DNA from 2 places in the Shewanella sp. SG44-2 genome. Region 2 is predicted to be linked to the other one. Evidence: riboswitches for the same ligand, from Rfam matches in the RefSeq annotation. Region 2 holds a riboswitch; the other holds the start of a gene.
What was found. A riboswitch is a leader RNA that binds a small molecule or an ion and turns the genes downstream of it on or off. The one in region 2 is predicted to bind lysine.

Region 1 (3,345 bases), on a different contig from region 2:
AAGACTGACACGGCGAAAGTGGTTAGCGCTGCAGCAGCCATTGGTGGTGATATTCATGTACTGGTTGTTGGTGCAGATTGTTCTGCCGCGGTGAGTGCAGCACAAAGTCTAGCGGGTGTGAGTAAAGTATTAGTGGCAGATGCCGCTCAATATGGCGCTCAATTAGCTGAAAATGTATCAAAATTAGTTGTTGAAATTGCGGCTGATTACGAACATATTTTAGCGGCGGCAACCAGTATAGGTAAAGATACATTGCCTCGCGTAGCAGCATTATTAGACGTTGCTCAGATATCTGAAGTGATTGAAGTTGTAAGCAGTGACACTTTTGTACGCCCTATTTATGCGGGTAATGCACTTGCGACTGTGCAAAGCTTAGATGCTAAAAAAGTCATGACAGTGCGCTCTAGTGCATTTGATGTTGTAGCATCAACAGGCAGTGCTGAAGTCGTCAACTTAAGCCAAGCAATAGATTCAAAAACTGAGTTTGTTTCTCAGTCACTTACTGAATCTGCCCGTCCTGAACTCGGCAATGCAGGCATTATTGTGTCTGGTGGTCGTGGTATGGGCAGCGGTGAAAACTTTGCTATTTTAGAGCAACTCGCCGATAAGTTAGGCGCAGCAGTAGGTGCATCACGTGCAGCTGTTGACGCAGGGTTTGTACCTAACGACTTGCAAGTAGGTCAAACAGGTAAAATTGTTGCACCTGACTTGTACATTGCAGTGGGTATTTCTGGCGCGATTCAACATCTTGCCGGTATGAAAGATTCAAAAGTGATTGTGGCCATTAACAAAGACCCTGAAGCCCCTATTTTTCAAGTGGCGGATTATGGTTTGGTTGCCGACTTATTTGAAGCGATACCGGCATTGAATAACCTCGTTTAATCTGACGTTAACTCGTTAGGTGGGAAGTTGATTACGTTAGTTTTTCAATCGACTTTAAAGCACGATTATACGTTTTGTTATTCAATTAAAAGGTTTCTACCTATACGGTAGAAACCTTTTTTATTGGGCTAGTCTTGGATTTAGTCTTAGTTTTAGTTTTAGTACTGATTTTGATGATAACGTTAAAAAACTCAGTTCAAATATCGACGGTTTGATGCGGTTGCCGTTTTTGTGTCCATTACATTAGTGTGCATTTGATTTAAAAACGTTAAACTAATGCTGTTCAATTGTTGTTTAAATTGGCGTTGTTGTTATTTGTGGTTCTGTTTAGTGCTTTTTACTGGCGCAGAATATGTAATTTATGATTGTATGTTCGCGTTGTGTGTAATGAGCTTTAACTACACACAACAAAAGTAGAGGTGCGTTGCATAAAAGTCATGTTGAATTGGGTGATGCCAATAATTCGACATAAAAGGATGCAATGCCGAAATAAATGGGGTTATCAGCCGCATTTGTTGGGGCAGTTCTCGAAAGGGACTGCACTGTCATAGTGTTTTTATCGACTTGATAAAAAGAATGATATTCATATTAAATGGATATTACTGTGGAGTGCTACTAGTTAAGTTAACGCATACACTTCCTGTGTATGTTCAGCCTTATTTCTAGTTTTTCTCCATTCGTATCCAACGAAGAAATAATTAAATTATGATAATAAGTTATGCCGATTCGGCACTTTCTGTTTTGCCACCACTTGTGGCTATTACTCTGGCCATTTTAACTCGTAAAGTATTGCTCTCTTTAGGGGTTGGCATTGTTTTCGGCGCCTTATTACTGACCGATTTTTCATTGGTTAGCAGCGGCGAATATATCTTAAATACCGCTAGCCAGTTAGTTTGGAAAGACGCAGCGCTGAATAGTTGGAATGTGTACATTCTAGGCTTTTTGATTGTGCTGGGCATGATCACTGCATTAATCACTGTTAGCGGCTCAGCCCGTGCTTTTGCTGATTGGGCTAAATTGCGTATTCGTAATAAACGTGATGCCAAGTTAATGACCATGTTTTTAGGCTGCGTAGTGTTTATTGATGATTACTTTAACAGTTTAGTCGTCGGCTCGATTTCACGTCCAATCACTGACCGCTACCATATTTCGCGTGCCAAATTGGCTTATATTCTTGATTCCACCGCCGCACCAGTGTGTGTTATTTCTCCCGTGTCTAGCTGGGGGGCATACATTATCGCATTAATTGGCGGTATTTTAACTGCCCATGGATTTACCGATTCTGGCCATTTGAGTGTCTTTATTCAAATGATCCCAATGAACTTTTATGCCATTTTCTCGTTATTATTATTACTGTGTGTAGCAACGTTTAGCTTAGATGTAGGCCCAATGCGTCAGCATGAATTAAACGCACTGCGTGGTAATTTGTTTGATGAGTCAAAAGGCCAACCACCTGGCGCAGTCACAGACTTACCTGAAGCCGATACCGGTAAAGTGATTGGCTTGTTTTTACCTATCGCGGTATTGGTATTCGCGACAGTGTATTTTATGGTTTCAAGTGGCGCTGATGTGTTAGCAACCAAAGACTTACCGTTTAATGTACTCGGTGCATTTGAGAATACCGATGTTAGCTCGTCACTATTTTTTGGCTCTGTAATTGGTCTTATTGCGACGCTAATTCTTGCGATTCAGCAAAAAGTTGATTTGTCTATGTTACTCAAAGGGATGTCGGTTGGTGCGCGCTCTATGTTGCCAGCCATTTACATATTGCTTTTTGCATGGACAATTTCGAGTGTGATTGGTCAGCTTGAAACCGGTAAATACATGGCAAGTTTAGCCACTGACAATATTCCATTTGCCTTACTACCAGCAGTGTTATTCTTGTTAGCGGGTATTACTGCTTTTTCGACTGGTACAAGTTGGGGCACGTTTGGCATTATGTTGCCTATTGCCGCAGACATGGCGATGGGAAGTGACAGCACGATGATGTTACCAATGTTGGCTGCGGTGTTGTCTGGTGCGGTATTTGGCGACCATTGTTCGCCCATTTCAGACACCACCATATTGTCGTCAACCGGTGCCAGTTGCCATCATATTGATCACGTTGTTACTCAACTGCCGTATGCCTTAATTGCTGCTTTAATTAGCTTGGTCGGTTACACCGTATTAGGTTTTACTGGCTCATTAATCGCAGGGTTAGTTTGCTGTAGCATGTTGTTTGTCATTAGTGTTGTTGTATTACATTTCTGGGCTAAGAAGTGATCACTTGAACTAAGCTCTAGCGTATGTAGGTGAGTGTTCTATTTAAGCTGTGATGGAAATGCCGTATTCATGATGAATACGGCATTTTTGTTTGTTGTTACTAAGTTAAAAAAGGTAATATGACTGGTATTATGTGATTAACCGTTAGGACACTTCATTTTGGCGCAACTGTACTTTTATTATTCGGCGATGAATGCCGGT
Region 2 (3,345 bases):
TATGTCTACCCTGAATTAAACACTCTCTATAAACTCTATTATGTAACACTTAATGCTGGTTACTGAGTCTGCTTACGTCGATTAATTTCCACTACGCCAAGGTACGTGTTTGCACTTATGCATGATGGTGTAAAATTTGTTGCACTTAAGCTTACTTACTATGAATGCGATTTAGAAAGATAGTTCCTTCTATAGCAAACTTATTTAATCGTATTAATGTTTTATCAAATGTAGAACAATTTTAGTACGACTGTAAACTTTACATCAAAAAATCATCACACTCACAACAACATTTGCTGAGTTTTTGAGGTGTATGTAGCTAACTTTGCTACAGTGATTTAATAGTGCGTGATGGTTATTGTACTCGTTTTAGGCATTTGTTAACAAATTAAATGTTAAAAAATTAATATAACGCTCAAGTATATGAAAGATTAACCTTGCTAAGGTAATAATAATTAATGATTTTCTAATATAATACTGTTGATTTAGATAGCAAACCTTTTAGAACTCTAACCTATCTGCTAGACTAATTTTGGCTTAATTGACGAAAATTTATTATGGAAAATGTTATAGATACATTGTGGAATGAGTATCAAAGCACTCATTTTTTGTTCACTCAACGCCTTTCACATGATTTCCCATTTGCTATTGTTACTGCTCATAACCCTCGTGGTTCAAGACTCTCTCCTAGTCAAAATCGCTTACTCGATCGTCAGCTTCAATCTAAAATTCAACAATATAACCGCCCCTATCGTGCGCTAATCGGTGCAGCACCTGATTTGTCGTATATGGAAAAGAGTTGGGCGATTTTTATTGATAAAGAACAATCTGTTGAGCTTGGTAGAGAGTTTAATCAACATGCAATTTACTACGTTAATCAAGGTTTACTATCTTTGATTGCGTGCCTTGATATTATCAAACCTGAAGTTGATATGGGGATTTTTAACCACCGATTAAAGTTGGTGAGTGAGTGGCCTGAGATAGGCTCGTATACTGGGTAAATAATGGTGTAATTTAAACTGCACCGCTGTAGAAGAATAATTGACGTGTTATTTGAGGACAATCAATGTTCGATTGTCTCGGTAATTTACTGTTCATAATATTTTTTGCATATATATTGGCGTTTTTTCGTAATAGAGAACAATCATTAATTAGAGGGCACAGCAACAGAATATCTTAACGCAACGATATTTTTTATCGCAGCAGTGTATTTTTACTGTGTTTGCTGATTGACTTGATAGGGGATTTGTTGCTATTTTCAACTCACTCCTTCGGGAGGAACAGAAGAGGAGCGTTAACTAGGTAGTAAGTGAGAGGATGCCAATCCGATGACCACTTATGATGGAGATTAGCGCCGAGGTATCAGTTTGTTTGGCAAACATTGATATCGGTCGATTAGGCTGAATCCTAACGATTGTCACCTATTTTTTTGGTGGAGAGCTTCTGGTGATGATTGCTGTTTCCCTTCTATAAGGGTGCGTTATCTTAGCACCAGGCTCTTCGAACGTAGTGTGTTCGGAGCGTATATCATGTTAGTAAATCACATCTTATTTTTTAGTCTTTCGCAAACAGCGGAGGCATCAGTATGAGCTTTGTTCAGTCTGAAATAGATACCCCAGAATTAGTCGTTGCCAAATTTGGCGGCACGTCAGTTGCTGATTACGCCTCTATGAGCCGTTGTGCAGATATTGTGTTGGCTAATCAAGCTACTCGTCTTGTGGTAGTAAGCGCCTCCAGCGGAGTGACCAATTTATTAGTTGAGTTAACTCAAGCTAATGTTAATGATGAACGCCGTTTGGTATTGCTTAAGCAAATTGCTCAAATTCAATATGCGATATTAGATGAACTCGGTTGTCCACAAGACGTGGCAGCCAGTATTGATAAAATACTCAGTCGGATGTCTGTACTCAGTGAATCGCTAGAACTGAATCGCAGTAAAGCGGTTATGGACGAGTTACTGTCGACGGGAGAGCAATGTTCATCGATTTTATTTTCTGCGGTTATTCGGGAAAAGGGCACCGCTTCAAATCATTTTGATGTGCGCCAAGTATTACGTACCGACAGTCACTTTGGTCGTGCAGAGCCACAGATTGAAGCTATTTCAACGTTAACGGGTGATTTTTTACAGCCATTACTCGCGCGTTACGTTATTGTTACCCAAGGCTTTATTGGTGCAGATGAAGAGGGGCGAACCACAACATTAGGCCGTGGTGGCAGCGACTATTCGGCGGCATTACTTGCCGAAGCGCTTCGAGCCACAGCGGTTGAGATTTGGACCGATGTAGCCGGTATTTATACCACTGATCCACGCCTTGCCCCTAATGCCCGCCCGATTGCTGAAATTAGCTTTAATGAAGCCGCTGAGATGGCGACCTTTGGCGCTAAAGTATTGCATCCCGCCACCATTTTACCGGCAGTAAGACAAAAAATTCAGGTGTTTGTGGGTTCAAGTAAAGCGCCTGAATTGGGCGGTACTTGGATACGTCATCAAGTTGAAGATACTCCAGTGTTTAGAGCGGTGGCATTGCGCCGCGATCAAACTTTACTTAACTTGCATAGCTTGCAAATGTTACATGCTCAGGGCTTTTTGGCTGAAACGTTCGCGACATTAGCTCGACACAAAATATCAGTCGATTTAATCACGACCTCGGAAGTTAACGTCTCGCTAACCCTAGATAAAACGGGTTCTGATTCAAGTGGTCAAGGGTTACTCAGTGAGTCATTACTACAAGAGTTATCGCAACATTGTCGTGTAAGAGTTGAGGAAGATTTAGCGTTAATCGCCATCATCGGTAATCGTATTGCTTCGACGGCTGGCATTTGTAGTCGGGTATTTAAAGTGCTTGAAAACCATAATGTTCGGATGATTTGCCAAGGTGCAAGCCCACATAATTTATGTGTGTTGGTAGCAGAGTCGGAAGCGGCGCAAGTGGTTAATGCTTTGCACCAAAACCTGTTTGAGTAATACCAATCCTATTAAATATGCGCTCTTTGAGCGGGAGTTCAAAGTGCTGTAGGCAAGGCAGATGATTGAAGCGAATAGTAATTCTCGGTAACAAGCTCCTGCGTTACTCTACCTCCAGTATCTGACCGCCATGGATAGTGGGAGTGTCTTATTTTTTATAGAAAAAAATAGACCATGCAGTCGTATTTTGAAAACATCTAATGAAGCATAAAGTACTTTGAAACCTGCCAGAATAGAGTCTCTCAGGTATTCAACTTCTGTGTTGCATCGATTTAAAAGGGAACAGCCATTTCTACATCAATGCGCCTTGAATTGAAAAACCTAAGAGACTCTGAACTGACCAGATATTTAATGAGATTGGTATCATCATATGACTAAAG

Region 1: linked by a shared signal. The riboswitch ahead of H5181_RS16760 (Na+/H+ antiporter NhaC family protein) and the one ahead of lysC (lysine-sensitive aspartokinase 3) in region 2 are both predicted to bind lysine.

Annotation. Positions count from the first base shown of each region.
Region 1 is NZ_JACJEU010000028.1:15,482-18,826, forward strand. It holds gene H5181_RS16755 (electron transfer flavoprotein subunit alpha/FixB family protein) at 1-882, shown strand, start outside; lysine riboswitch at 1,289-1,505, shown strand; gene H5181_RS16760 (Na+/H+ antiporter NhaC family protein) at 1,588-3,144, shown strand; gene H5181_RS16765 (thymidine kinase) at 3,304-3,345, shown strand, end outside.
Region 2 is NZ_JACJEU010000005.1:132,936-136,280, reverse strand. It holds gene H5181_RS05645 (DUF3293 domain-containing protein) at 558-1,001, shown strand; lysine riboswitch at 1,277-1,451, shown strand; gene lysC (lysine-sensitive aspartokinase 3) at 1,586-2,965, shown strand; gene H5181_RS05635 (succinylglutamate desuccinylase/aspartoacylase family protein) at 3,336-3,345, shown strand, end outside.